Regions from separate parts of the Dehalobacter sp. DCA genome, predicted to be linked through region 1. Evidence: predicted binding sites of a transcription regulator. Region 1 holds the regulator's gene; the other holds the start of a gene.
The links. The regulator CtsR, encoded in region 1, represses protease genes until heat stress. The targets are predictions, from matches to a motif close to AAGGTCAANNAAGGTCAAAT.
Positions count from the first base shown of each region.

Region 2: the regulator CtsR is predicted to act here: its motif matches at 10,649-10,668, upstream of DHBDCA_RS02710 (DnaJ C-terminal domain-containing protein).

Region 1 covers NC_018866.1:1,926,685-1,942,338, forward strand. The annotation lists gene gltX (glutamate--tRNA ligase) at 1-516, opposite strand, end outside; gene ispD (2-C-methyl-D-erythritol 4-phosphate cytidylyltransferase) at 624-1,811, opposite strand; gene DHBDCA_RS09320 (PIN/TRAM domain-containing protein) at 1,789-2,955, opposite strand; gene DHBDCA_RS09325 (hypothetical protein) at 3,226-3,618, shown strand; gene radA (DNA repair protein RadA) at 3,772-5,112, opposite strand; gene DHBDCA_RS09335 (ATP-dependent Clp protease ATP-binding subunit) at 5,126-7,609, opposite strand; gene DHBDCA_RS09340 (protein arginine kinase) at 7,641-8,708, opposite strand; gene DHBDCA_RS09345 (protein-arginine kinase activator protein McsA) at 8,705-9,229, opposite strand; gene DHBDCA_RS09350 (CtsR family transcriptional regulator) at 9,244-9,717, opposite strand; gene DHBDCA_RS09355 (hypothetical protein) at 9,903-10,685, opposite strand; gene DHBDCA_RS09360 (NUDIX hydrolase) at 10,860-11,462, shown strand; gene DHBDCA_RS09365 (putative ABC transporter permease) at 11,554-11,976, shown strand; gene DHBDCA_RS09370 (thioredoxin domain-containing protein) at 12,035-14,260, opposite strand; gene DHBDCA_RS09375 (class I SAM-dependent methyltransferase) at 14,404-15,033, shown strand; gene DHBDCA_RS09380 (CgeB family protein) at 15,022-15,654, opposite strand, start outside.
Region 2 covers NC_018866.1:540,212-555,865, forward strand. The annotation lists gene DHBDCA_RS02650 (amidohydrolase) at 1-143, shown strand, start outside; gene DHBDCA_RS02655 (CPBP family intramembrane glutamic endopeptidase) at 149-712, shown strand; gene DHBDCA_RS02660 (chromate transporter) at 791-1,330, shown strand; gene DHBDCA_RS02665 (chromate transporter) at 1,376-1,927, shown strand; gene DHBDCA_RS02670 (RNA polymerase sigma factor) at 1,994-2,503, shown strand; gene DHBDCA_RS02675 (DUF4349 domain-containing protein) at 2,503-3,777, shown strand; gene DHBDCA_RS02680 (hypothetical protein) at 4,136-4,450, shown strand; gene DHBDCA_RS02685 (reductive dehalogenase) at 4,464-5,810, shown strand; gene DHBDCA_RS02690 (Crp/Fnr family transcriptional regulator) at 6,206-6,913, shown strand; gene DHBDCA_RS15370 (hypothetical protein) at 7,077-7,232, shown strand; gene ltrA (group II intron reverse transcriptase/maturase) at 7,417-8,814, shown strand; gene DHBDCA_RS02700 (SHOCT domain-containing protein) at 8,936-9,202, opposite strand; gene DHBDCA_RS02705 (diacylglycerol/lipid kinase family protein) at 9,624-10,568, shown strand; gene DHBDCA_RS02710 (DnaJ C-terminal domain-containing protein) at 10,733-11,722, shown strand; gene clpB (ATP-dependent chaperone ClpB) at 11,939-14,524, shown strand; gene DHBDCA_RS02720 (hypothetical protein) at 14,704-14,913, shown strand; gene DHBDCA_RS02725 (spore coat protein) at 14,933-15,130, shown strand; gene ribE (6,7-dimethyl-8-ribityllumazine synthase) at 15,237-15,654, opposite strand, start outside.

The DNA.
Region 1 (15,654 bases):
TTTCCCTCTGACCAGGTCATTGATCACGATATCCTGGCCTTCCGGCACTCGGAAGCGGACAACAGGTTTCCTTCCTTCCGCTTCATAAGCCTGGCGCTGTTCTGCGGTCAGCGTCCGGCATTTTCCGAGATAGCGCGGGGTCTCCCCACGGGCACTCAGCTCCTGACGCTCCTGTTCCAGTTCTTCTTCCGAACAGTAGCACAGGTAAGCATGTCCGCTCTGAAGAAGCTTATCCGTGTATTCACGGTATGTATCGAGCCTTTCCGTCTGCCTGTAAGGGCCGGAATCTCCACCGGCGTCTATCCCCTCGTCCCAGGTGATCCCCAGCCAGTGCAGCGCGTTCATGATATCCTGTTCCGATTCCCGGCTCGACCGTTCCAGGTCGGTATCCTCTATCCTAAAGACAAAGGTCCCACCTTTGCCTCCTGTAAACAAATAATTAAAAAGAGCTGACCTTGCTCCTCCGATATGCAGGGGCCCGGTCGGGCTTGGAGCAAACCTTACTTTCACCGTCATAATCGACATAACCTCATTTCTACTTCGTACTGCTTGTCTTCATCAAGTATTAATAAAATACAAGATATTAAAAAAATAAAAATAATAGCGTTTAATATTATATCAGGTCATACAGGCAAAAGACAAACGATTGCCTGGGAACTGATTCCTTCTTCTCTGCCCTCGAAGCCCAGGTACTCCGTCGTCGTTGCTTTGATCGATATACAGTCCGGACTTGCGTTCAGAATCTCAGCAAGATTCTTTCTCATCTGCGCGATATAAGGCAATACTTTCGGTTTTTGAGCAACAATAATACTATCCAGATTCCCAAGCCTGTAGCCTTCGCCTTGCGCAAGCTTTACAACTTCAGCCAGTAATGCCAGACTGGAAATGCCTTTGTACCGGGCATCGCTGTCGGGAAAATGTTTGCCGATATCACCAAGCGCACAAGCCCCGAGAATCGCATCCATTACGGCATGCGTCAGAACATCTGCATCAGAATGCCCCAAAAGTCCTTTGTCATGGGGAATTTCTACTCCGCCCAGAATCAACGTCCGTCCCTTAACCAGTGCATGGACATCGTAGCCCAGTCCCATCTTCATTTGAGGCACCTCTCTTCTTCTGTGCAGGATGGACTCCGCCCAAAGCATATCTTCAGGCGTGGTCACTTTGATATTCTCGTAATTGCCTTCAACAACCCTGACCGGTAAGCCCTGCCACTCAAACAGAGAAGCATCGTCCGTGGCCAGGTACTGCTGTTCAAAGGCAAGTTTGTGTACTTTTTCTAAAAGGTTCCGATTAAAAATCTGCGGTGTCTGAATCGCCCGGAGCTGTTCCCGCGGGGGTGTTTCCATAACTTGGCCCTGAGTATCCACCTTTTTCACAGTATCTTTCAAAGGTACAGCCATGACAGCCGCTTCAGAGTCAGCCGTTTTTTCAAGAAAACGGTTCAGATCATCCAGTGTTAATAAGGGGCGGGCACCGTCATGGACGATCACGCTGTCCACTTCAGGACTTAAGGACTGAAGCGCCCGGTAAACGGATTCCTGCCTTTCGGCACCTCCCTCAACCACTACCGTCACCTTTTTTAGGCTGTATTCTTCCACCAATTTTTTAATTGTCAAAATATCTACCTTTGCCGCAGGAATAATGATTTCTTTAATTAGCGGACAAAGTTCCAGCGTTTTTAGAGTAAAAACAAGGATAGGGGTCCCGGCAAGTTCAAGCAGAAGCTTGTTGCCTTGATCCCCCATCCTTTTTCCCCGCCCGGCGGCAGGTACAATAGCCGCAATATTAGCCGAATGCATTAAACTCATGGGAAAACTCCTCAGATGATTTTTCCTGCATCCCTTTGGGTTTAGCAAAGATCATCCTACCCGCGGCAGTTTGCAGAACAGTCGTAACCAGCACGGTGGTCTGTTGCCCAATGTACCTGCGTCCTCCGTCAACGACAACCATCGTTCCGTCATCCAGATAAGCTACGCCCTGTCCAGCCTCTTTTCCTTCCTTCATAATCTGAATATACATCTCTTCGCCCGGAAGGACAACTGGTTTCACAGCATTGGCCAATTCATTGATATTTAAGACTTTTATCCCCTGAAGCTCGGCCACTTTGTTAAGGTTATAATCATTGGTCAATATCGGTGCGTCCAGAATATTCGCCAGCTTGACAAGTTTACTGTCCACTTCAGCGATGTCTTCAAAATCACCTTCGTAGATCTCAACCTTGATGACCGATTCCTTGGAAATCTGATTCAAGATATCAAGCCCTCTCCGACCCCGGTTTCTTTTCAGGGCGTCTGAAGAATCGGCAATATGTCTGAGCTCTTCCAGAACAAAACCAGGAACCAGAAGAACCCCATCTAAAAAGCTCGTTTTGACAATATCCGCAATTCTGCCGTCAATAATCACACTGGTATCAAGCACTTTATAGCCTGCAGCAGCGGATTGCTTCCCCTGCCCTTTATCCTTATTCTTTTCTCTTTCAGCCCGTTCCCCTTTCAGTTTGGGCAAAAAGTTGAAAAATCCAAGAATATCATCCTTGCGCGTGATCCCAATAATCAAGCCGACGTAGCCAAGTAACAAGCTGACGACGACCGACAGAATTGGGCCGAGAAACGGAATACCCACAAAAGTAATGCAAATCAGGCGGGCAATCAGCAAACCCACAATACCCCCAAGTGAACCTCCGACCAGATCGTGAATCGGCATGCGGGTAAGTCTGCTTTCCAGCCATTTGACAAGGCCAATAAAGACTTTCATACATACAGGGGCGAGAAAGAAACCAAAAGCAGATAACACAATAAAAATAATAATATAAGTCCAGTATAAGTGAATCTCAAAACCTAATGTCTGACTAAGCTGACGAATATCGACAACCTTTAATATCAAGTAATCTACGTAAATTCCTGCTGCACCGAACAGCAGCGTAATGATGCCGCGAACAATTTTGCTAAGCATCAAATTCACCTCCCTTTTTCTATATTTTGGCTAAAAACAATTCTGTTTATACCATGAGCCTGAAATTTTCCTAATCTGTCCCCTATGAAATTGTTTAGCGGTATTTTCCCCTGTATCTCATCATTATATCAGGTTGTATTTCTCTTTCAAAGTAAACGACAAATTATTTCAATATATCTTAATTCAAGAAATATTTCCCGATTTGATGAAATTGACAACAGCTTCTGATGCTGTCTATAATGAAATTGGCAGAAAGGAAGTGTATGTTCTATGAGTCCAATCAATAATGATTTTCAAGAAACGGTTGATGCTATGCTAATTCGACACCAAAGCATCTTGGATATTTTATCAAAAGGACAAGAGGCTTCTTCCCGGGTAAACAGGGCTATCACGAAGGCTGTGACTTCTTGCGGCTGTGTCTCAGTGGATGCCCACAAGAGCCCAATTCCAGAAAATGCTACTATCTCAGATCTTAAGTTTCTCCTGAACAGTCATCTGGAAGGAAACCTTTGTTCCAACTGCCGTGAAGTTGTCGAAATCGAACTGGGAAATCAGCTTTTTTACATCTCAGCTCTTGCCAATATTCTGGGCTTGTCTGTAAACGAAATCCTGGAAAAAGAAGAAAGCAGACTCAAAACACTAACCGTTTTTAATTTTAGATAGCTGAGCTTAAAAGAAGATTAAAGAATGCGGAGATATTTTCTTTCATTTTGTATATTTGTATATCAGTTACTAATGTTTACATATCAGTGATGCCTTGGAATGACTGCCGCGGATGTCTTTTGACATCCTTTTTTATTTTGGTATCAAAATCATCTAAAAAAGAAAATCCAGCACTTCCTCAATGTTTTTAACCGGAATGATCCGGCAATCGGTCCTCCCGATACTGTCTGCATTGACTTCTGGTACCAGGCAATTTCGGAAACCAAATTTTTCCGCTTCTCTGATCCGCTGCTCAATATGAGAAACCCCTCTAATTTCTCCGGTCAAACCGAGTTCCCCGATTAAAGCCATATTTCCAAGCGGCTGATCTTTAATTCCCGACATCACAGAGGCGATGACGGCAAGATCCGCTGCCGGTTCATCCACATCGAGACCCCCGGCAATATTGACAAAAACATCCCGGGTGCCAAAAGCGTACCCGGCTCGTTTGTCCAGGACTGCCAGAAGCATCAGCAGGCGGTGGTAATCCATCCCGTTTACGGTTCTTCTCGGCGGCGCAAAGATGGACGATGTTACCAAAGCCTGGACTTCCACTAAGAGCGGCCTTGTTCCTTCCATCACGACAGCCACCCCGGAACCAGCGGATACTTGTGTATGATCGCCCATAAAAAACATGGAGGGATTTGTAACATCAGCTAGACCGCAGCCTCTCATCTCAAATACCCCAATTTCGTTGGCAGGACCAAAACGGTTTTTAACTGCCCGCAGCAGACGGAAAATATGGTGCTGATCTCCTTCAAAATACAGGACCGTATCGACCATGTGCTCCAGAACCCTGGGTCCGGCAATCACACCCTCCTTTGTAATATGGCCGGCCAGGAAAACCGTAATCTCATTTTCTTTGGCCAGTTTCAGCAAAAAAGAAGCCCCTTCCCTGACCTGGCTGACGCTTCCGGGTGCAGACTGGACGTCTTCGAGCAGCATCGTCTGAATTGAATCAATAAAAACGACTTTATAGCCTTTGTTCAGCACCTCCGAACGTACTGCTTCCAGGGAATTATCGGTGAGTATATGTACCCGGGAAGAAGAAAGCTCCATTCTGTCAGCCCTGAGTTTGATTTGCCGGGCAGACTCCTCTCCCGACACATAAAGCACATTTTCCTTCCGGGAAAGATATTCTGCCATTTGCAGAAACAGCGTAGATTTGCCGATTCCAGGCTCTCCGCTTAAAAGAACAAAAGATCCTTCGACAACCCCTCCCCCAAAAACCCGGTTAAGTTCCTGACTTCCGGTATCAAGTCTCTGCCCTTCCATCGTTTGGATTTCAGTCAGAGGGATCGCCTGAACGATCCCTCTGTTTTCTGTAGGTTTGGATTTTTCTACGCGTTCCTCAATCAGTGTATTCCATTCACCGCATCCGGGACACCTTCCGAGCCATCTCGCGCTTTCCTGCCCGCATTCCCGGCAATAGAACTTCGTCTTTGGGCCTGCCAAAATTCCTTCCCCCTTAGACCTTTTCCAGTTTCTTTCTGCCCTTTTTCTTGACGGCAGCGGGTTTCACAAAAACGACTTCTTTGTCGGAAAGTTCGACCTTAATCGTATCGCCTGCGTTATAAGTTCCTTCAAGAATCTTTTCAGACAGGGGATCCTCAATCATTTTTTGGATGGCCCTCCGTAAAGGACGCGCCCCATAAGTCGGATCATTACCCTCTTCTGCCAGATGCTCCAGAACCTCATCATCCAGGACCAGTTCAAGTTCCTGCTCTTTTAGTCGTTTGCTGACATCCTTGATCAGGATTTTGGTAATCTTCACAAGATCGTCTTGCTTGAGCGGATGGAATACCACCATTTCATCCACTCTGTTCAAAAATTCCGGACGAAAAGTCTTCTTAAGTTCCTCCATGATCCTGGAACTCATGGATTTATATTCGCTTTCTTCGCTTCTTCCGGAGACAAAACCCAGAGATTCTTTTTTTAGGAAAGAAGCTCCGACGTTGGACGTCATAATCAATACGCAGTTGCGAAAATCCACAAGCCTTCCCTTAGAGTCCGTGAGCCTGCCGTCTTCCAGTACCTGCAGCAGAATATTAAACACTTCAGGATGGGCCTTCTCTATTTCGTCAAACAGAATGACGCTGTATGGTTTCCTGCGGACCGCCTCCGTAAGCTGACCACCTTCATCATGACCGACATATCCCGGAGGCGAACCTACCATCCTGGATACGGCATGCTTTTCCATATATTCGGACATATCAACTCTGATCAGCGAATTTTCATCCCCAAACAGAGATTCAGCCAAGGACCTCGCCAGCTGGGTTTTTCCGACTCCTGTCGGTCCGAGGAAGATAAACGAACCAATGGGCCGCTTAGGGTCTTTGAGTCCCGCCCTGGCCCGTCTGATCGAACGGGCAACAGCCGTGACCGCCTCATCCTGTCCGATCACGCTCTCATGCAGAAGGGATTCCAGTTTCAAAAGTCTGAAGCTTTCTCCTTCTTCAAGTTTATTCACTGGGACTCCTGTCCAGCTCGATACGATTCCGGAGATATCCTCTGGCCCCACGACCATCCGGTCCTTTTCTCGGCTTTCCTCCCAGTTCTTACGAATCTCGCTGAGCTTTTCGCGTTTCTTTTGCTCTTCGTCTCTGATTTCGGCGGCTTTTTCGAATTCCTGCCTTTTTACGGCTGCTTCTTTTTCTTTCTTCAGATTTTCGATTTCTTCCTCCAGCTCTTTCAAATCCGACGGTGCCGTAAAACTGTGAATGCGAACTCTGGATGCAGCCTCATCAATTAAATCGATGGCTTTATCGGGCAAAAATCTGTCGGAAATATACCTGTCGGACAAGCGCGCTGCCACATCAATCGCCTCATCGGATATCTTCACCCTGTGATGGGCTTCATACTTGTCCCTTAAGCCCTTCAGAATGGCCACGGTTTCCTCAACTGTAGGCTCTCCTACCTTAATCGGTTGAAAACGTCTTTCCAAGGCTGGATCACGTTCAATATGCTTACGGTATTCATCGAGCGTCGTTGCTCCGATACATTGCATTTCTCCTCTGGCCAGGGCCGGTTTCAGAATATTGGCTGCGTCAATGGCTCCTTCGGCAGCCCCCGCTCCGATCAGGGTATGAAGTTCGTCGATGAAGACGACCACGTTGCCCGCCAGCCGGATTTCTTCCATGACTTTTTTCATTCTCTCTTCAAATTCACCACGATATTTTGTCCCTGCTACCATCGAAGAAAGATCGAGTGTCACAACCCGTTTATCGACAAGTATCTCCGGCACTTGGTTGTTAACAATCCTTTGGGCCAAACCCTCGGCGATGGCCGTTTTTCCGACCCCGGGTTCTCCAATCAATACAGGGTTATTCTTCGTCCGGCGGCTCAGTACCTGAATGACTCTTTCAATCTCATTTCCCCGGCCGACGACGGGGTCAAGCTTCCCTTCAGCGGCCATAACCGTCAAGTCCCGTCCGAACTCGTTTAAAGTCGGTGTTCCACCTGCCTGTCCGGGTTTGCTGTTATTCGCGGCGGAACTTCCGGGCATTGATGTGCCTTCGGTTTCTCCTCCCAGGAGCTCTACAACCTGCTCCCATATTTTTTCCGGACTGATCTTAAGATCCGCCAGGACTCTCGCAGCAATTCCTTCTCCCTCAATGATCAGGCCAAGCAGAATGTGCTCGGTTCCGATATAATTGACCCCCTGGCGTTGAGCCTCTTCGGTGGCAAGCTGAATCACGCGCTTCACTCGCGGAGACAATCCGACCTCTCCGCTGATAGGGGTTCCTACGCCAATGATCTGGGTAATCTTTGCGCTTACCTTGTCAGGATCCAATCCAATCCCGGTCAGCGCCTTCGCGGCAACTCCTTCTCCTTCTTCAATCAAAGCCAAAAGAAAATGCTCAGTCCCTATAATCTTATGGCCCATGCGTTTGGCAATCGCCTCAGCAAGCATAAATACTTTTTCTGCCTTTTGCGTAAATTTTCTTGACATTTTGATCCTTCCTTTCCAAACCTATCGGCGTTTAATTTACATTCTCGCTCATTTTGTGATGGTAGATTCCACGCACAAAATTAGCTCTTTCTGCGTTAATATGATAAGCATCCAGCTGCTTATTGAGATTATATTGCAGACATCCCTGCATTGAGTTGATCAAGACAGATACGAAACCTGCAGAAACTCTAGATAAAATGCCCATATCAATGCCCAACCGATCCTCCGATAGAAGTGAATAGATCTCTTCCGTTTCAAGGATCCTGACATTTTCCAAAGTCCCCCGGGCCCTCCATACTTTGTCTTCGACGATAAGCGGAGATTCTTTGCGAATAACTTCCCGCATCTGGACTTCCCGTTCTATCAGCTGCCGCGTCACCGCATCAAGATGCGTCAAGGTGTCCTCTTCACTCTTACCTAAAGTAACCTGGTTGGATATCTGAAAGATATTTCCGAAGGGCCTGGAGCCTTCACCGTACAGACCGCGTACTGCCAACCCAAGCGAAGTCAGGGCACCCAGAACCTGCTGGACCTGATTGGTCAGCACCAAGGCCGGTAAGTGAACCATCACGGATACTCTCAGGCCGGTTCCAACATTGGTGGGGCAAGTCGTCAAATAGCCAAGCTTTTCTTTATAAGCAATATCCAGATGCGCTTCCAGATGATCATCGACCAATCCTGCAAGATGCCAAGCTTCCCTGAGGCTGTTCCCCGGCATCAGCACCTGAATTCTCAGGTGATCTTCTTCATTGACCATGACTGCAATTTTATGGCTTTCGGACAAGGCCAGACCGCGTGCATATTCAGTCTCGTTAAAACCCGGGCTGACCAGATGCTTTTCAATCAGTACCTTCTTCTCCACCGGAATAAGCATTTTCAATGGAATATAAACAAGCTTTTCCCCTTCAGCGGTAAAACCGTCCAGAACGCCGGAAATCTGTGCTTCAATTTTTTCGGCATCATCATGGGTCATTACGTGAGGGAAAGGATTGTCCGCGATATTTCTGGCCAGTCTGATCCTGGAACTCAGTACAATCGGAATGTCCGGGGTATCCTTCATCCAGAAGCTGTCTTTGGCAAGCAGTTCCCGATAAGTCATTTGCTCTCACCTCCGACAGTATTCTCCATTTCTTTAATCCGGTCTCTTAATATAGCTGCCTCTTCAAACTTTTCTGCTTTTACTAGCTCCAAGAGTTGTTCTTTCAATTTGACTATTTCCTGTTTGTTTCGGAACGAAGCGCCTCGTCTTGCCGGCACCTTCCCGACATGCATCCCTCTTCCATGGATCCGGCGCAGGAGCATTTCCATTTGGGGCTCAAATTCATCGTAACATTTACTACAGCCCATTTTCCCGGCTTGCTGTATCTGGGAAAAAGTTCTTCCGCACCCGGGACATTTCCCGGGCTGGCTGTCTACGATCGTCTGATCATACTGTCCTGCCGGATTTACCCCAAATAATGCCTGTAAAAAATCCGATACCATGCCAGGGTAGAGATTGAAGCCGGTACCAGGCGCTTTCTGCGCACATTCCTGGCAAAGATGAAGCTGCGCCGCCTGTCCATTAATGATTTTGGTCAGATGAACCACAGCCTCCCGTTGTTGACAGTTCTGACAAAGCATTGCTATCCCTCCGATCAATCATTAACATCGTCCCTGCACATATTCGCCAGTATTTCTTTCATCATACGGGCCCTAAGCGTAGAAGGCAAATTCGTCACTCCAACCAAAAGCCGGTCGGAAAAAATCGTTTTTACCAGGATTGCTTCTCTTTTGGTGAACAGATCTTCTTCTCTGAGTCTGTCCACAAGATTGTTGGCCCGATCCTGGGAAAGGTCATCCCCAATGAGTTCCGACATGAGTCTCTGGAATTTACCCTCAGGATCAAGTCCCAGCCTAACAATCCTTAAATAACCGCCGCCGCCTCTTCTGCTTTCAACAAGATAGCCGCGTTCTGCGGTAAACCTCGTTGTAAGAACATAGTTAATCTGGGAAGGAGCACATGAAAAGAAATCAGCAAGATAACCTCTTTGCAGGACAATGTACCCAACTTCGGCCTGCTCTATAATCTTTTTGAGGTACTCCTCGATTCTGTCCGCCAAATTACTCATCGTCATCCATCCTTATTTTAATGTTGACCTTTGCTGACTTTATGACCTTTTTTGACCTTTGTAACTATTTTACCCCTTTTTGATGATTTTGAAAACTATTTTATTTAAAAAAACCTATCCGAAGATAGGTTTTTATGCTCGCTGACTACAAAAAATTCAACATTGCTGTACTTAACGAAAAGTCCTCAATCGCTGATAAAGAAATACCACAAACCGAAGGTGACCGCTGCAACAATCACAACAAAAATAACAAGCTTTAGTCCACCAAAGCCGCTTTTCTGTTCGAACTCAAAATCTAGGTCATCGTCATCGTCCGCACTCGGGTCATTTTTACTGTTCATGATATAACTATTTAAATCAGAAAAGCGGCTTCTTTCTTCCGCCCCTACTTCTGTTTCCTCCAGAGTGCCCGGTCTTTTCGGGATCATAGCGGTATCTTCTGCGTTGTAGGCTTCATCAGCTTTATTCAAATCATCCGCTGCCTCAGTATCAGCAAGCGGGCTGAAGCTGTTCGGACTTGTTTCCGCCGGATTTTTCATTTCGCTCATATGCTCTATTCCATTAAAATCATCTTCCAGGGAAGCCGCTTGGGAGATAAACAGTCTTTGCAGTTCATCCTGCCCCGAATTTTGATCACCAAGCAAAATCGTTCTGATCTCCTCATTGTCTTCATCCGAATCTCCGGCAAAAACAGGACCTGCTTCCGCTTGATCCTCTTCCGGAGACTTCCCGGCCGTCCGGCCATATTCTCCGTTGTTCTGGTCAAATTCCCCGGTGTTCTGGTCATACTCGTCAATATCACCGTCATTAATATCAGCCTCATCTTCAAGACTAAACTGCCTTCTGATGCTTTCCGCATTTTCTTCGGACAGTTTGGGCTCTATATCTTTCCAATACAAGCCTCCCTCCAACAACTGCCGGAGTTCCTCAGGATCAAGCCAAATCTCTTTTTTCTTATCATTTTTCATTCTTATATTTCCCCCACAGGTTGAAAATTCAGTCGATTAAAGTATTATTTAGTAGTTCTACAAAGAAATTATTTATCCTTCGTACCGTATTTCCCAATTTAGATAAAATTTGCATCTTCTCTTTTTCAGGATAAAATAGGATTAATAACTTTGATTAGAGAAAGAAGGAACCATATGCCGTCTCTTTATCCGGAATTTAAGTTTTGTCCCGTGTGTTCTGCCGCACTGGAGTATAAACTAATTGAAGACAAAAAGAGGCAAAGCTGCCCGGCCTGTGACTATATCCACTGGGGGGAATACTCCCTGGGCGTAGGCGGTCTTTTGCTTCAAGACGACAAAGTACTCCTCGTCCAAAGAGCGCATAACCCCGGTAAAGGAAGATGGACCATTCCCGGCGGCTATGTAGAACAGAATGAAAAAATTACCCAAGCGGTTGTCAGGGAAGTCCGTGAGGAAACCGGCATCCTGTCGAAGCCTGTAAGCATTCTGGCAGTCCGCGATTACCCTGAAGATATCCCGAACGTGAAACACAATATTTATATTGTCTTCTTTCTTCGCGGTCTGGGCGGTCAATTAAAACATGATCCGGTCGAGGTAATCCAGGCCGGTTTCTACTCGCTCGAAGATTGTCGTAATTTACCTATCGCCCCGATGAGTCTTGAAGTGATCACAAAAGCAATCGAACACACCGGAAAAGAAAATCCTTTCCCAGGACTAATTCACAAAGAAGGAGTCCCTGTATTTGGTGCGCTTTCCGAACTATTCACTTTAATCTAAAAATAATTAAATTTAGGGTTAACCGTGGTACTGATTATTAAGGGATATTTTACAATAAGTAAAATATCCCTCCCTGTCACAAACTATGATCATGCTAAAACGATATTTAATTTACGGGCTGATGGGCTGGAGCCTCGAAATAATCTGGACAGGACTTGATTCTCTTATTCACGGGGATTTTCGGCTAATGGGCTTTACCAACCTTTGGATGTTTTTTATATATGGTTCCGCTGCTATTCTTGAACCTTTACACGATTTAATTTCAGGATGGAGGTGGCCTTTGAGGGGACTCGTTTGGCTCACAGCAATCTGGGGGATAGAATATTTTAGCGGTCTGTTTCTACTTAAAATTCTGGGGGTCTATCCTTGGCGGTATACGGATCCGCTGGCGATAAACGGACTCATTACACTCAGCTATGCCCCGGTATGGTTTATCGGCGGCCTTCTCTTTGAGCGGGTTCACCGTAAACTTGATGCTTTCGTTATACTCACAAACAGATATTCAGAAAGGTAAACGGTAAACAAGCTCAAGGACATACCCATATAATGATGCCTGGATGTGTATGCCTGGGTTATTCTGAGAGGATTTTTGCTAATTCTTCGGGGGTATTTACAGGCTCCCTGCAAGCAAAATCCCTGCAGACGTAAACCGATAGGTCCCTACCGACAGGGTAATCATCCATTCTTGGGATTAACTGTCCTAACGAACCGTCATTGTAGGCCACTGCAGCATATGGATGAAAATCCTTAAAAATGGCGGTCTGCATTTTTTCTAGCGTTTGATTAGCGGAAGATCCCGATAATACCAGTTCCTCGCCTTGATTTAAGGCGTATTGGATCGCCTGAAGGAAAGCTGTGTATCCCGGAGGATAGTCTTCAACAGTCGTCCGGAATGAATTGATTTGTTTTTCAGCCCGTTCTTGCCATTTTGACAGTCCGGTAAGTCTCCACAGCCTCCCTAGATTGCAGGCGCTCATTGAGTTCCCGGAAGGCATTGCACCGTCATAGATCTCCTTAGGCCTGAGTAGCAGTTCCTCAGCATCACAACCGGTAAAATAATATCCCCCGTTCGTTTCATCCCGGAACAGTTTTTCCTGCTCTTCCTGAAGAAATATCGCCTGCTCCAGGTATTCTGTTTTTCCGCACGCCGTATAGAGTTCCAGCAACCCGTGAACAAGAAAAGCATAATCATCGAGATAACCGGGAATACCTGCTTCCCCCTCCCTGTACCTGGCGAGCAGTCTGCCGCGGGAATCAAACATCTTGTCTCTGATAAAACCTGCGGCATTTTCTGCGGTTAGAAGAAGACTCTTTTTATCATTTTCCCAAGAGAGATCACCTGAGAGCACCTGCACTCCTTTGGCTAAAGCCCCAATCATCAAACCATTCCAGGAAACCAGGATCTTATCATCTTTAGCCGGACGAACCCTTTTCTCTCTTGCTGAAAACAGAATGGTATTACAAATGTCCAACATCTCGCCCAGTTCGTCTCCAGTCAGACTATAGCGGGAAGTGAGGTCCCCAACACCGACATGAAAGATGCGTGAAGGAATATTTTTTCCTTCATAATTACCTTCATCCGTTATGCCATACGCATCACAATAGATATCCGCCACTTCTTCCTTTTGCTTAGAAAGAGGTTTAAATCCGTTTTTAAGCTCTCTTTCTTTTTGAAGGGATTCAATTCCATCCTGGAGTGTTTTTCTAATCTCATCTTTGGACCAAAGATAGTATTTGCCCTCCTCCCCTTCAGAGTCGGCATCTTCCGCACTGTAAAAGCCTCCTTCCGCAGAAGTCATATCGCGCAGAACATACCCGAATATATTTTGCGCAACCCGGCGGTATTTTTGGTTTTTCGTCCGCTGATAAGCTTCTAAATAGACAAGGGCCAGACCGGCGTTGTCATAGAGCATCTTTTCAAAATGAGGAACCAGCCAGTAATGGTCTGTGCTATAGCGTGCAAAGCCAAACCCGATATGATCGAAGATCCCTCCGTCAGCCATGCTGTCCAATGTTTTTTCAACCATCGCCAGTGCTTTGCTCTGTGGCTCTTCCATTGAATACCGCAGTAAAAAACCCAGGTTATGGGGAGCCGGGAATTTCGGAGCACTGCCGAATCCCCCGTATTTTGAATCAAACTTGTTTTCCAGCAGTTCATATCCTTTGCCCAGTAGGGTTTTACCCCAGATAGCTATATCACCGCTGTCTTTTTCTTTCTCTGTAAATGGCAGGGTTTGCTTGTTCTTTGGCACGGCAGACGTGGCGTTTTTATCCCCACGATAATGCCTGGTAACTGTTTCGTAAAGTTCCGCTGCCGTTTGGATGACTTTATCTTTCTCTGTCTGCCACAGCTCACCTACCTGACTCAAAATATCCATGAGACCAGGACGTCCGTAATGGCTGTGTTTTGGGAAATAAGTTCCGGCAAAGAAAGGCTGTTTATCCGGCGTCATCAGCACTGTCAGCGGCCAGCCCCCTGCTCCGGTCATCACCTGGCAATAGGTCATGTACAGTTGGTCAATATCCGGTCTTTCTTCCCGGTCCACTTTAACCGGAATATAACTGCGGTTCAGAATTGCGGCGACTTCTTTATCCTCAAATGATTCCCGTTCCATCACATGGCACCAGTGACATGTGGAATAGCCGATGCTTAAGAATACCGGCTTGTTTTCCTCTTTGGCTTTTTGGAAGGCCTCTTCACCCCAGGGGAACCAATCCACTGGATTCAATGCATGTTGCAACAGGTATGGCGATTTTTCCCCTGCCAATCTGTTTGCGTTTCCGTGTACTTCGTTCATTTGGCATCAACCCCTTTCTTATCGTGTAGCTTTTCTTGTATATTATTTCCCCATTGAGGTTTTTTATCATTTGATATTAAGCGTGAACAATGCTTTGTACGATGAATATGCTGTTATTACACGAATGAGGAGGAGACAAAAATATGACGACGATAAACTCTAAAGAGTATTGGGACAGCCGGTTTGATGTTAATTGGGAAACGGCGGGGGGAAAGAATCAGACAAGATTTTTCATGAGGATACTGTTGGACAATCTGCCCGAAGAAGTGTGTAAATACATTAAGGATGAGAGTCCCTTTATCCTGGATTGGGGCTGCGCTCTGGGACAAGGAGCTGAGGAGATTAGCAAAAGATTTCCAAACGCTCATGTGACCGGTCTGGACTTTTCAGAGATCGCTGTCAAAAAATGCAAAGCTGATTACCCATCCGGCAATTTCCGTTCGGAAATCCTCGATCCTCAAAAAGATCGCTTTAATGTTATTACCTCCAGCAACTGTCTTGAGCACTTTCCGAACCCGGCTGAAGTATTTGCTCAACATCTCTTAAGTACCGGCCAATATTATATACTTCTAGTTCCTTATAATGAAAAGCCTCCAATTTGTCCTGAGCATCAGATTATTCTTTCAGAAAACAGTTTTCCCTTAGAAATCAATGGCTTTGGGAGATGCTTTTTGAAAATCATAAATTCCCAAGACAAAGGATACTGGTGCGGCCAGCAAATGTTAATGATCTATAAAAGGCTTTCAGCCGCACAAAACAATTCAGATCCTTAGTTCTCTGATCTTAGCGGTTTCCCTTATGCTTGCTCTCCGTTCAATGTAAGGAAGAACATCCTCACTAACCCTGACCTCATACGAGTGCCTTCTGTGCACATACTCCTGCCCTAGCCGGGCAACCCTGATACGTTCCTGGTCATGGGCCAAGTAAAATAACACTTTGCTCACGGCCTCTTCTTTATCCCTGACAAGTTCAAGGTGGGTTCCCTCACGGAAAATATAGGCACTGGCCTTGGTATATTGACAAAGATAGAATCCCCCGCAAGAAAGCACCTCATAATTCCGCATACTGGTCTGCGTAATACTGGAGGAATCACACTGAAATCCTAGAATGATTCTGGCAGAAGCACATAGATCCGGCAGCTTCTCATTGGGAAAAATCCCGGCGAAATGGTCTTCATTATCTCCTAGAAAAGCGCGGGCCTGTGGATTACTGTCCCAATTGTACCCCCAAATGCGATACTTATAACCTAATCCCAGCAAAGGCTTTAACAAAATGTTAAAGCCCTCTATTCTGGAAGCAAAATTGTACCAACTAGCCTGCACCGCAAAATCCAGATCACACTGGGGCCTATATACCCCGCTTCGGTGGAATTCAGGATTGCAGCCAAACATAAG
Region 2 (15,654 bases), 1.4 Mb from region 1:
TGATATTCATCGGGGCGGGGAATAAGAAGAAAGGAATCAGCCATCCGCACCATCATCCGTGCTTTAATATTGATGAAGAGGCACTTAGCATAGGAACCAGGGTTCTGGCATGCTCTGCGCTCGGACTGCTGGAAAGGATGTAACGGCGATGGAAATATCTAAAAAGATGCTGGGTTTGAATATCCTGTTATCGCAGGTGATCCTGATTGTTATTGCCCTGGGCCTCTGGGTCATGCTGAAATCATTGGACAGAGAAATCGTGCTGGCAGAAATGTTCACGATCGGTAGTTTAAGTAAAGCCTTGATTACGTTGGCCGTCGGCTGTGCCGTTCTGATTGCGTTTCAATTTTTCTTCTTGAAATATCTGCCGAAGGAAAGGCTGTTTGATGAGATTAACCTTATCCTGATGGACAAATTCTCACTAACAGAGCTATTTCCAATATTTTTCCTCGGTGCTTTCAGTGAGGAATTCCTGTTCAGAGGCATGATTCAGCCAATTTTAGGGTTATGGTTGACGGCTGTTGTCTTTACACTGATTCACTACAGATATTGGCGTCAGGTGTTTATCCTTGTGGAAGTCTTCTTGATGGGAATCCTTCTCGGAGTTGCCTATGCCGTTTCTTTAACACTCTGGGTTCCCGTGTTATGTCATTTCATCGTCAACATGACAACAGCTTATTGGATGAAAAAGGGCACTTTTGAATTGATTTGAAAGACCAAAAACGTTTGCTATAATTGAATTGGGTTAAAGCATCATGACAAGATAGGAACAGGAATAGAAGGAGAACAAATGGCAACCGATTTGTGGAATTTGTTTATCGCTTTTTTTCGGGCGAGCAACTTGTCCTTTGGCGGCGGGCCGGCGATGATTCCGTTGATTCAGGCAGAGACCGTTGATAATCATCACTGGCTGACCAATGCTCAGTTTGCCGATACCATTGCCTTGGCAAATGCGCTTCCCGGACCGCTTGGAACCAAAGTAGCGGCCTATCTCGGCTATCAGGTTGCTTCCTGGCCGGGAGCGATCGTCGCCTTACTGGCAACGATCCTGCCCACGGTGCTTATATTGATTGTCTTAGGCGGTATCTTAAAAAAATATGCGAATTCCAGTAATCTAAAGGCTGCACTGACAGGTGTGAGACCCATTGTTACTGCTTTGCTGATCATCGTAGCTTATGAGATGGCTGTTGATGCTTTTCAGATCCAGGTACCCCTGGATTACGCCACCGTGCTGATCGCGGTCGGGTCCGCGGCAGCCCTGTATTTTTTAAAACTGCATCCGGTATTGCTGATTGTCCTTTCCATGGTCATCGGTTACCTGATCTATTGATTTGCCCGGTTTGAACATTTCAAATTCAGATTTTGGGAGTATGACATGAAAGTGCTTTGGGACTTATTTATTGCTTTTTTCAGAGCCAGTAACTTTAGTTTCGGCGGCGGGCCGGCCATGATTCCGATCATCCAGAATGAAACGGTGCACAAATATCAATGGCTTACCAATGAAGATTTTACAAACATTGTGGCCATATCCAATTCTTTGCCGGCACCGATCGCGACGAAACTGGCAGGAATGATCGGACATAGAGTCAAGGGTTGGAGCGGGGCGCTGGCTGCAATCATTGGCACTGTTCTGCCGACGGCGCTTATCATGATATTCTTGGGCCACCTGATGATCAACTATGCTGACTCACCTGCACTGCAGGCTATGCTGAAAGGGGTCAGACCTGTCGTTGTAGTGCTTTTGGCTCAGTCGGCGCTGCAGATGGGTCAGAGTGCTTTTAAGGATAAAGTGACCTGGGTCCTGGGGATCACAGCTTTTGCCATTATGCTGATTTGGCCCGGACTAAATCCGGCATTTCTGGTTGTCATTTCCATGATTCTGGGGATATTCATTTTTAAAAAAAATTTTGAATCAGAAATACACTGATCTTTCCGTCTATACTGTTGCCCGGGTAGAATTCAATGTTTCGGTTTAAGGGGGGTGGGTCTGGGTATGAATCAAACAGAGGTCTCATTTGATGAAATCTATGAGGAACTATTCCCGTCTGTTTACAGGTTTGTCTGTCTGAGGATTCCTTCACCAGAAATTGAAGATGTTACTTCCGAAGTCATGGCTAAGGTCTGGAGATCACTGGCCGGCTTTGAAGGAAGAAGCTCTTTGAAAAGCTGGGCGTTAAAAATTGCTTCGAATTATATCGCGGATTTTTATCGGGGCAGGAAACAGGTTAATATGATTCCAATTACAGAAGAGATCCAGGATGCAAATAACAGCAGGGATTATGGGGAGGACCTGGGTACTGTCCTTTCTGTAAGTAATACCCTTTCTCAGTTGTCAGAACATCAAGTAGCTGTGATTCAATTACGGCTAATCGATGGATTCAGCGCATCCGAAACGGCGACAATTCTCGGTACCACGCAACAGGCGGTAGACAGCCTGCTATACAGGGCCAAAAAAAGTTTCCGGACAGCCTATCAGGCGGAAGTGGCTGGAGGTGAATGCTGATGTCTGAAGATAAAATAAAAGCCATGTGGGAAGAAGATGGTGATCTCATGCGTCTTAAGAAATTTTTTGGTTATGTCTATCAGGACGACGGTCTTAAGGAGCGGATCAAAGATAAAACCCGGGGGAAAATTTTGGATTCTGTTAAAAATCAGCCGCTGGAAAACATGACGTTCGTGGCTGCTGTAAAGAAGAACAGATTATCTGCGCTTGTAACACGGATTAAAAATAAACTTTTATATGGAAATAAAAAAGCATTTGCATTGATCGGCTGCGCCGCTGTCGTAGTGCTGGCCGTTGGTCTTGGCGTGAATGGAATCCTGATGGGGGATGGTTTGCAGAAACAGGTCAGTTCACTGCAAACGGCAACAGATCGTACCACGGATGATATGGGGAATGAACTTGCAGCGAGCCCTGATGCCGGTGTTGCGGCTGAATCTGGAGGGGCAGTAGCTGACTCCGGTAATACGGTTCCTTCCTCGTTTACTGAGTCTGCTGCACAGAAAAAAAGTTCGGAGAATTTGATTCCGAGCGGATCTGCAGCCTATGATTTTTCCCGGCAGAAAATAATCTATTCGCTCGATGTTTTCCTGAAGGCAGATGATGTCGCCGCTGCGGCAAAGGCTATCGAGGAGAAAACCAAGGCCCTTGGCGGATATATCGCCGAATCAACCCGCAGTAATTATGACAACAGTGTGATGGCTTTTCTCTCCTTAAGAATACCGGCCAAACAATTCCAAACGTTTCAAGACAGTATTCCCCAGTTCGGCACCATCGTCAATCAACACCAGTATACCGAAGATGTATCGACAGCTTATTTTGATACCGAAACTCGTTTGAGATCTTGGGAGGCTCAGGAACAACGGTACTTGGAAATTCTCGAAAAAGCGAATTCCGTCGAGGACATTCTGAAAATTGAAAATTCCCTGGTTACAGTCCGTCAAGAGATCGAAAGCCTGAAAGGGCAGCTCAAATACTATGACAACCGGGTGGAATACTCAACGGTTACCATCAATATTGAGCAAGCCCAGAGTGACTTGACGGTTAAGGATCCCTGGCAGCCGATATCGCTGAAGAATACCTTGATTGCCGTAAAGAATGCTTTGATCAAGACTGTAAGCTTCCTCTGGAATGCGCTCAACTATGTGTTGGTCTTCATCGGCTATGCGCTGCCGGTATTGGTGATCCTGCTGCTGATCTGGCTGGTCTATCGGATCATTAAAAAACGCAGGATGCTTTCGGAGAAAAGCTTTAGACGAAAGGAAGATGAAGAATAAAGCCTTTATCAGAATGCAGTGGTTATACCTGAATCATTGTGCCACTCATTAAATACCATCGGTAATATAGATATTCATTAGTTCCTATTTCCCATAAGCATCAATTATGAGTTGCCATAACATATATTTAAACCAAACGATCGATGAAAAAGCTAGGATGTTGTTGTACGACGCTGCATCCTAGCTTTTTATTGTTTTTATAAATGTCTTTTAAAAAGCGGAGAAGTTCCTGTAATTAGAAAAATAATCGCTAATTAGTAGCTACTAAGAGATATTACGTATTACAGAGATATAATGCGAGTGACTTGAGTTTATTCTATAGACTTGATGTGAAAAAGTATGGAAAGGGGGTGTTAAAATGTTGAATGTGGTTCTCATTTTTGTTGTCGGAATGCTTTTTTTAGCAGGTATTTTAGCCCTGAGACCTTACGCAAACAAGGCGGACAAAAAGAAAACTGTGCTTAATTGGTCTCTGTATTTGGTATGGTTTATGATTACTTGTATCGGATTATCTTTCATTGTGCTGAATGCTCAGATTGGTCATGTCAAAGCTACCAGTACCGGAATCTTTCTCTTCTTCGGATTATCTGTCGTCATCGGAATAGTATTAGCAAGATTAGTGGGATTGATAGGTCTAGGTAAAAAACAGAAAAGTTCTAATTTGACGAGTTAAGAGGTGAAAAGTAATGTCAAAATCTTTGGAACAAGAAGAAAAACAGCAGAGACAAAAATTTCAGATGAACCGGCGTAAATTTCTAAAAGCAGGGGCTGCTTCTGCACTGGCAGCAGGGATTGTTGGCGCAATCGGAGTTTTGCCGTCAGAAGCTATGGCAAGCCAGACAGGTCCCAAAAACGGAGCCAAATCCAAGCTGCATCCCAATGCAAATTATGGTGGTGCCAGTGTCCGATTTGTTGAGAATAACGACCAATGGCTCGGAACTTCAAAGATCGTCGGTCCTATTAAAAACACCCATGCAGCAGACGCAGGATTCAATTATGCTATTCGTGGTAAACTAACCCCCGAAGCTCAAAAAGAATCCTTCCACTATCACTTTGTTGGTAAACATCCTCTTAATGCTGCTCTTATGGGATTCGTCGGTGTTATCGGTCCAGACGCACTGTGCGGCGGGAAACCGGCTCCTGAAAAGCTGCCGATTCCAGATCCTGCACAAATGTCCCAACACATTAAGGATTGCGCGTATTTTTTGCGGGCTGACGAAGTTGGAATCGGCAAGATGCCCGCTTATGCTTATTATAGTTACAGGTCCCCTTCGCAGGATAATTTGTTTAAGAATGGGGATGATTTGTCTAAATCAATTCCGGTCACGGAGAGGATGCCTTATGTCATTACGTTTATGGTTGACCAGCATTTGGAAACGATGTTGGGTTCGACCGGATATGATGGTATCAGTGCCGGTCAATCCTTCCGTTCATATCATGCCTCCGGTGTTATTGCTGTCATCTTAGCGAGTTATATTCGTAACCTGGGTTATAATGCCAGAGCAAATCATATTTCCAACTATGAAGCAGTCATGGGTCCCTGCCTGATAGCGTCGGGATTGGGTGAACTATCCAGAACAGGAGACTGCGTAGCTCATCCCCGGCTGGGATTCCGCCATAAGTGTGCAGCTGTAACCACGGATTTGCCGCTCGTTCCCGATAATCCCATTGATTTTGGCTTACAGGATTTTTGTCGGGTGTGTAAAAAATGTGCTGATAACTGTCCAGGGGGCGCTATTACATTTGATGATGAGCCAGCCGAGCATAATGGATACTTGCGATGGAACACTGACTCTCTAAAATGCACAATATTCCGCTCAACGAACAAAGAAGGATCTTCCTGCGGCAGGTGTATGAAGGTATGCCCCTGGGACTCTAAAGAGCAGTCCTGGTTTCACGAGGCAGGCACTTGGATTGGTAGCCATGGAGAAGCTTCTTCCAGTCTGTTGAAAACAATCGATGATATGTTCGGTTACGGTACGGAACAAATTGAGAAATACAAATGGTGGCTGGAATGGCCTGAGAGGTATTAGCCGCCAAGCAATAATCAGTTCAGTTTTCTCATTAGGTATATCTTTAAGCGGCCGAGGTCTTATCTTGCCGCTTAAAGATATACGAAAACAGATGTTTATTACTTGCAATTGGTCTTAGATTATGTTTTCCTGTCTTTAGTCTTTATCAGAAATATTGCAGAGATTCAGTCGTCATTTGAAAAGAATCTTACTTCTTTTTTCTAATGACTTTTTTGGTTTCAGCAAATAGCTACGCACAACCTATTGTAATGTTATATTAACCCATTGATAATATCCGCTTCGAGAAATTTCTATAATTCGGCATAACTTCTTAACAGCATATTTGAAGCGGTATTTGAAAATAATCAGTATTAAGCCTAATAGTTTATATTTTCTTTTAAAAGGTGGGGATAACTTTGGAGAACGGGAAAATACCAGATTGTATAATAAAGATGCCTATTATTCCAACATTTGATCCCATTGAAGAGCTAAACATGTATACTTCTCTTGGAAGCCTGCATACATTTGCAAGGGGAAGCAAGATCGTTTCGCCCGGCATACCTTTTAGTAATGTTATTTTCTTGATTTCAGGACAACTTGATGTGAGTATGGTATCGCGGAATGGTGAGGAGAAGTATCTGCTTGAAGTTTTTAAGAACGGCATAGCGGTGGCTTTTAACCAAAATGATGATCATGAATTCCAAATTACTGCAGTAAAAGATTGCACTGTCTGTTTTTTTCCTTTGGACATGATGGTTGCAATATTATCGCAGAATACTCGTTTGTTAAAAAATTTTATCTTGAATCTTATACAAAAAACGCAATACTTTATGTATCAATCAAGGGACTTCTATCAAAGCCGTCCTTCTGCTAGGGTATTCTCTTTTCTATATAACCTCTGTCTGACAAAAGGAAATCGGGTGAATGACTATTATGAGTTAGCGGTTGAGAATGTGTCACAAAAGACGATTGCCAAAATAACAGGAACCCATCCTGTGACCGTTTGTAAATTATTTACTTATCTTAGTAAAGAAGGCATTATAAAAAAGAATAGAAAAGTCATTAAGGTTTACGATCTCAATAAATTATGTAACCTTATTGCAAATGAGGAATTAACCTATTAAATCAACCTGATCATTAAAAATGCGGCAGGGGTAATGTAAAATATCAAGGGATCTGTCCCTTGATATTTTATAAGTGCGCCCGGCATGGGCAACAACTCGGCGGTGAGAGTCCGCTGCACGCTTGGTAGTAGGAAGTGCTAGCCGAACGGCAAGGGTGTCCATCGTGAGGTGGAATCTAAAGGAAGCCGTAAGCAAAGTCCTGAACCGACGAACAGAAACCGCATATAAGGCTGAATCAGGGTGGACGAGTTTGCTTAATAAAACAAAGTCCAATACTACCCGAACCCTGTACAGTAAATGCGGCGGTTACATGGGATGAAGGTTGTTGTTCTTACCCGGGGAGATCTCATACCACGCTCCCGACAAGAGGGACGCATTCGACGACCCACAGGAGCAAACCGCGCAGTGATGTGTAGCTGAGGCATGAGAAGTCAGCAGAAGCTATAGTACCGCGGAAACGCGGGAAGGGCTGAACAGTAGTAGTCTTTTGAAGAAGGAAGAAGGTGGACGATGTGAAGAAGGCAGAATACGAGGGAAACCTTGGCTGCCGCCCGGAAGATAGGGTGGAACCCGAAGACAACGGCGGAGCGCGGAGCATCGTTGAACGAGAAACCAAGGAAAAAGACGGTGCAGTCGACCTAATGAAAAGACTTCTGGACAGAGAAAACCTGAACAGGGCTTTCAAAAGGGTTAAGTCAAACGGTGGAGCAGCAGGAGTCGACGGAATGACCGTGGATGAAATGCTGCCCTGGCTCAGGAAACACAGAGAGGAGTTGCTACAGAGTTTAGGAAACGGGATGTACAGGCCTCAACCGGTTAGGAGAGTAGAGATACCCAAACCGGATGGAGGAGTACGAAAACTTGGTGTGCCAACGGTCATTGATCGGATGGTGCAACAGGCATTGGTGCAGATATTGCAACCAATCTTTGAACCGCTGTTTTCGGAGGCAAGCTACGGCTATCGACCGGGGCGCAGCGCACAGCAAGCCATGAAGGAAGCGAAAGAGTACTACGAACAGGGATATACCCGCGCAGCGGATATCGATCTGTCAAAATACTTCGATACGATGAATCATGAACTGCTGATGAATATAATACGCAAAGAAGTAAAAGATAAGCGGATTATAGACCTCATCAAGAAGTTTCTGAAAAGCGGAGTCATGGAGAATGGAGTGAAAAGCAAGACGGAGGAAGGCAGCCCACAGGGAGGCCCGTTATCTCCGTTACTTTCGAATATCTACCTCAATGAATTCGACAAGGAAATGGAAAGACGGGGGCACAAGCATTTGCGATACGCGGATGACATTGCTGTCTACACCAAGAGCCGCAGAGCAGCAGAACGTGTATTAGAAAGCTGTAAGCAGTACCTTGAGAAGAAACTAAAGCTGAAAGTGAACTCGGAAAAGAGTAAAGCGGGATCACCGCTGAAGCTTAAGTTCCTTGGCTTTGCCTTGTACAGGACGGGCAAAGGTACGGGAATACGGGTGCATGAAAAGTCAATGAAGAAATTCAAGGAAAAGCTCAAAGGCATCACAAAACGGAATCGCGGAAGGGCCATTCAACAGATTCTGAAGGAACTGAAGCTATATACAACGGGGTGGCTTAATTATTACGCTATTGCCGGTATGAAGAGCAGAATTCAGGAACTGAACAGGTGGCTGAAACGACGGATACGGATGTATATCTGGAAGCAGTGGAAGAAACCAAAAACCCGAATCGGGAACTTGATAGCACTCGGCATGTCGGTTTACTGGGCACACAAGAATGGGTACACTGGCAAAGGCTACTGGAGAGTAGCCGGGAGCGGGATACTTAATCATACGTTGACTGACAAATACCTCGAATCCCTCGGCTATGATGACATAGCCAAGAAATACGAGGTACTGCACTTAAACTATTGAACCGCCGTACGCGGAACCGCACATACGGTGGTGTGAGAGGCCGGGGGCGAGACGCCCCCTCCTACTCGATTGATGATATGCTTTAATAAAACTTTTTATATCTTTTGATTTGTGTAAAATTTTATCTCCCTAACTCGCTTTTTCGGGTATTGTATTCTTCCAGATCGATTTCCCCTTTGGCATATCGTTCGCGCAAGATGGCCATAGCGTGGTCTTCCGGTTTACCGGAGGTGTTCTGTCTGTCCAGATAATTTCTAATCAGCCTGACTGCAAGAAAAATAATTCCCAGCCAGAAAAGCAATTGGATGATCATGACTGCAAATCCCATCCAGGAATAATTGCCTCCCATCATCCAGTCTCCACCTGGTCCATACCAGCCTCGCATCATTTTTAGTTACCTCCTTTTATATTCTCTTGGATTTTCTAGGCCATTAAAAAAGTAAATCCTAGTTTTGAAAACTATTTTTTTGATTAAACCATTGTCATCAATATCTTGTACCATTTGTACCTGATTTATGATGGTTGCAAATCTGAGGGAAGGAAATCAAATCAATGAAATAGGTAATGAATATGCTGCAGGTTTTTGGCAAGTATAGTGACAGAATGAAAGCCTTGCAGTTTGATCCTAGGAATATTTGTGAAGAAAGTACTGCATGAACGATGGCAGGAAAAAATAATTTTTCGCGTGTAAAGGGGATTTCTAAAAATTAGCGAAACAATATGTTTAAAACTAAACCATGCCAGTGGATGAACAGAGAAAAATGATCGAGAAAATGACCGAGAAAAACTAAGATGATAGGAAGATGAGAATGAGCCAGCAGAAATCGCAGAAATCATGGTTTGCTGTTGTGAATCCCCGGTCAGCAAATGGAAAAACGCAGGGACTTTGGCCAGGGTATTACCAGCAGCTTCAGCAGGCGGGAATACAGGTCGATTATGCGCTGACCTCCCGCTCCGGGGGAGGAACAGAAATAACACGTATGGCTCTGGACGAAGGGTATCGGAGGATGATTGCGGTCGGAGGAGACGGAACTGTCAATGAGGTGCTTAATGGTCTTATTGAGAATGACCGGCTTGTCGCGGACGATATCGAACTGGCTGTTTTTGAACAGGGAACAGGCGGGGATTTTGTAAGGACAATAAAAACAGGCAAAGAAAAAGGTCTGAACGCCTTGATCAGGATGCTGAAGGAGCCCAATATTATTCTTTCTGATCTTGGCCGAGTCGACTTTCTGAATTTTGAAGGGGAAGAACGGACACGTTATTTTCTGAATGCATCCAATGTCGGAGTCGGCGCGGAAGCGGTCCACAGGACCAATTGCCGGAGTAAAGCGATGGGTAGCAAGCTCTCTTATCTGACCAGTACTTTAGAAGCCGTTCTATCGTACAAGAGCGTCTGTGTTTCTCTGAAAATGGACCAGGATACATTCTGGGAAGGGAATATCTGGGGGCTTATGGTCTGCAACGGTCAATATATTGGCGGCGGAATGCGTATTGCGCCTGATGCCCGCCTGGATGATGGTTTGTTCGATCTGGTTGTGATAAAAGAAATGAAGCTGTCCAGACTCTTTTCACGCTTTCCGCTGCTTTATAAAGGGCAACATATCCATCTTCCTGAAGTCCAAGTGTTCCGCTGTAAGGAAATTGAACTGCATATGCCGGATTCCATACTTTTTGAAACCGACGGGGAGATCCCGGGGGTATGTCCGAAGGCATACCGGGTAATCCCTAAGTGCTTGAAACTATGGGTATAAGTTTCCGTTAACGTTAAAACCATACGGATGAATACGCATATAGATGAAGATTCTGCAAGGTCAGCTGAAGACAAATATATGTCTGACCAATATTGACCTTTAAAAGGATTTTGCATATAATACAATTAATGGGTAAGGAAAGCAGTTTTGAGGTGGTGAGGACAGTGGATTTTAAAGATTATTATCAAATCTTAGGCGTTTCTCCGGATGCAGACAATAAGGCCATCAAAAAAGCATACCAGGCACTGGCCAAAAAGTATCATCCTGATTTAAACCAGGGTGATAAAGCCTCAGAAGAGAAATTTAAGGAAATTAATGAAGCCTATCAGGCGATATCCGATCCTGCCAAAAGAAAAAAATATGATGATTTAAGGGCAAACTACCAGCAATGGCAGTCGCACGGCGGCAGAGGGAATTCTTTTGACTGGTCGGCCTGGCAGGAATCACCGGGGAGCAACCGCTATACCCGTACAATGACGCCGGAAGAGTTCGCGGAAACATTTGGGGACAGAGGTTTTGGCTCTAGTGCCGGCAGGGGTATGGGGGGATTTTCTGATTTCTTTTCCTCTATCTTTGGCATGGGAGCAGACTATGCTGATGAGTCCGATGATTATTATTCGAATAGGATCAGAAGACCGCAGGCCGGCAGGGACATTGAAGGTGAAATCAGTATTACGCTTGAAGAAGCCTATCATGGAACCAAACGGATGATTGAAGTCGGCGGCCGGAGAATTGAAGCCACTGTTCCGAAAGGTATTAAGAATAACAATAAAATTAGGCTCAGCGGACAGGGACAAGCAGGAGCGAAAGACGGAAACAAAGGAGACCTTCTGTTAACGGTAAAAATCGTTCCACATCCTGTCTATACCCGGGACGGAGATGATTTGTCCGCCAACATCGAAATCGATTTCTTCAAGGCTGTACTTGGCGGAGAAGCCCGAGTCAAAACATTAGGCGAAGAAATATCCATCAAGATTCCTCCGCGCACCCAAACCGGAAAAAGTTTCCGTCTGAGAGGGAAAGGAATGCCTATTCTCAATAAATCCGGCCATTTTGGCGATTTTTACGCAAAGATTACGCTTGTCCTGCCCGAAGAGATGTCTGAGAAAGAAATTAGTATGCTTCAGGAATTAAGCCAGGAAAGAAACAGCTGATTACTCCAGAGTTAGGTCTGCATGCCGCAATTACCGGCGTCAAGCGGAGCATGGAGTGCGCAGCGCGGCTGTTTGACAGCCACGGATGGACTAATGTTGCGATGCCATGGATGGCAAGGAGCGACTCGCCATGGAGGGCGCAACCTGCCGAAAACGGCTATATATTCCGTTGACCTACCACAAATACCGGTATGTTAACTCAAAGGAGTGATACGCATGGCTTTTGATACCAACCGTTTTACCCAAAAATCCCAGGAGGCAATCATCGCTGCGCAAAACAACGCAGAAAGTAACCATAACAGTCAGGTGGAACCCGAACATCTGCTACTAGCCTTATTGGAACAAAATGAAGGCGTTGTGCCTCAAATCCTGAATAAATTAAATATTTCGCTAGCTAGCGTCAGCGAGAAGACCAAATCCAGCATCGCAAGACTGCCCAGAATGATGGGAGCGGCTTCTCAGTTGAGCATTTCTCCGAGAATGAGAACCGTTTTGGTTAACGCTCATGATCAAATGGAGCCGTTTGGAGATGATTATGTCAGCACGGAACATCTTTTACTGGCCGTTGCTGATCAGGCCGGCGGAGATGCCGGAAAGATCCTGAAAGAAGCCGGAGTTACCCGGGAAGCCCTGTTGAAAGTTCTAAAGGAAATCCGCGGATCTCAGCGGGTTACCGGTCAAAATCCGGAAGGAACCTATGCTGCCCTGGAACAGTACGGCCGAAATCTCGTGACACTGGCCAGAAGAGGAAAACTAGACCCAGTTATCGGCAGGGATGAGGAAATCCGCAGAGTACTGCAGATTCTGTCCCGCCGGACGAAAAACAACCCGGTTTTGATTGGCGAACCAGGCGTAGGAAAGACGGCTATTGTCGAAGGGCTGGCCCAGCGAATCGTGCGCGGTGATGTTCCTGAAGCGATTAAGAATAAAGAAGTAATCTCCCTTGATATGGGCGCACTGATTGCCGGGGCCAAATACCGCGGGGAGTTTGAAGAGCGGCTGAAGGCTGTTTTAAAGGAAGTTGAAAGCCGCGAAAATATTATTTTGTTTATTGATGAACTGCACACCGTCGTCGGGGCAGGAGCTGCCGAAGGCGCAATGGATGCCGGCAATATGCTGAAACCGATGCTGGCCCGCGGGGAGCTCAGGATGGTTGGGGCAACGACCTTGAACGAATACCGCAAGCACATCGAAAAAGATGCGGCGCTGGAAAGACGTTTTCAGACGGTGATCGTTGCACCGCCGACAGTCGAGGATACGATCTCGATCCTGAGGGGCTTGAAAGAACGTTATGAGACGCATCATGGCGTCAGGATTACCGACAGTGCGATCATCGCAGCGAGTATCCTTTCCGACCGCTATATCAGTGAACGGTTCCTGCCGGACAAGGCGATCGACCTGATTGATGAGGCAGCAGCCAGGCTGCGGATGGAAATCACCAGTGAGCCGCAGGAACTCGACGATATCAAACGCAGAGTCATGCAGCTCGAGATTGAAAGGGAAGCTCTGAAAAAAGAAAAAGACAAAGCGAGTCAGGAAAGACTGGCCAATATTGAAAAGGAACTTGGGGACCTGAAGGAAAAAAGAAGTGCCCTAGAGGCCCAGCTTCAGGAAGAACGCGAAAAATTGGGCAATATTCACAAGCTGAAGGAAGATATTGACCGGACGAGGGTGGAGATTGAAAATGCCCAGCAAAAATACGACTACAATAAGGCTGCCGAACTTCAGTACGGCGTACTGCCAAAGCTTGAGAAAGAGCTGGCCGAACTTGAACAGCTCGTATCGGGCCGGGAGAATACGCTGCTGAAGCAGGAAGTCTCAGAAAGCGATATTGCTGAGATCGTTGCCAAATGGACGCATATCCCAGTCTCCAAGCTTCTGGAAAGTGAAGCCGAAAAACTGATTACGATGGAGGAAAACCTGCATCAACGGGTCATCGGTCAGGACAAAGCTGTCCAAGCGGTAGCTGATGCGGTCCGGAGAGCTCGTACCGGTTTGCAGGACCCTAACCGTCCACTGGGTTCATTCCTGTTCCTCGGCCCTACCGGAGTAGGGAAGACAGAGCTGGCCAAAGCCCTGGCAGAATTTCTGTTTGATAATGAACAAGCCCTGATCCGGATTGACATGTCGGAATATATGGAGAAGCATTCCGTGGCCCGGCTGATTGGGGCCCCTCCCGGCTATGTCGGCTATGATGAAGGCGGACAGCTGACGGAAGCAGTCCGCAGAAAACCGTACGCCGTCATTTTACTTGACGAGGTTGAAAAAGCGCATGGTGATGTCTTTAATGTTCTGCTGCAGCTGCTTGATGACGGCAGACTCACAGACGGCCAGGGCAGGATTGTCAATTTCAAGAATACGGTTGTGATCCTAACCAGCAATATTGCCGGACAGGAGATCCGGGAAATGAATGAAAACCACAGCAGTCGGGAATTGATTCGTAAAACCATTGAAGCCGAGTTAAGCCGGTATTTCCGGCCGGAATTTATCAACAGGCTTGATGAGACGATCATCTTTGATCCGTTAAAGAAAGAAGATCTTGTCCGGATTGTGGAAATTCAGCTTGACCTGCTACGGAAACGGCTGAAAGAAAGAGGACTTACCCTGACTTTATCCGATAAGGCTTTGTACATGCTCACCGAGGAAGGTTATGATCCCGTATTCGGGGCCAGACCGCTGAAGAGAGTGATTCAGCAGCGAATCCAGAATCCGCTGGCTAAACAGATTCTGCAGGGCGAATTTCCAGAAGGCACCAAAATCCTCGTGGATTATGACCAGGACTATCAGTTTAAGAAGATTTAACAAAAAAACGATCGAACGAGTCTGAAACATTAATATAAAAAAACAACATGGGTTTTATCTGTTAAACCCATGTTGTTTTTATTATTATGACAGGGAATAATGCATAAATTCAGCTCTTTTTGTATATCCTGAAAATACTTAATTCTAAAATACTTAAGAATTTTGGAAGGTGGGATATCATGCAGCATAGTCAAAGCGAAATCAAGAAAATTCTCGATCAGGGAATGATAACAAGATCTTTAGTTGAAAGCGAAGTATCGATGAGGAAATGTGAAATGTTCAGTGAAATGGCTCACGACAGGGAAGTAAAAGCATTTTTTAAGGATCAGGCAAGCGCACTCGAGGGAGTAACCGGCTTCCTTAAAAGTAAACTTGCTCAAATCATGTAGGAAGGGGATTATTAAGTTTATGAGTAATTTTTCGGATCTAGATATGATGTATGACTACGAAAAAGATGTCTCGGCAGCGGCTTCCGGGTATATGACATTTGCCACCAAAGCCTCGAATGATGAAATCCGGCACCGCTATCTTCAGCTGGCGAATGAAGCAAGCAAAGTCTATGAACGTCTGGGAAAACTTATTGAAAAATCCGGAGGATCGATCTAAGATTATTTGTTAGCAAGTGGAGATCCATGCGTAAAAAAGACGGGTAAGGTTATATAGCGGTATATCCTTCCCGTCTTTTATTTGCCTTGTTTTAAGAATCGATCTACTACGCAAGCTGCTTAAACAGATTCGCGGTTTCAATCGCGGTTACGGCAGCATCAAAACCTTTATTGCCGGATTTCGTGCCTGCCCGTTCAATGGCCTGCTCAATCGTGTCGGTGGTCAGAACGCCGAAGATCACAGGAACGCCTGTTTCCAGACCGACATTAGCGACACCTTTGCTGACTTCGCTGCTGACATAGTCAAAATGCGGCGTAGCCCCCCTGATCACTGCACCAAGGCAGATGACCGCATCAAACCGTTTTTGTTCAGCAATTTTTTTGGCGGCCAGCGGAATTTCAAAAGCACCGGGGACCCAGACGAGCTCGATATTGTCTTCATCAGCGCCATGTCTTTTCAGCGCATCCAAAGCGCCGCCAATAAGTTTATTCGTAATAAACTCATTAAATCTTCCGGCAACAATC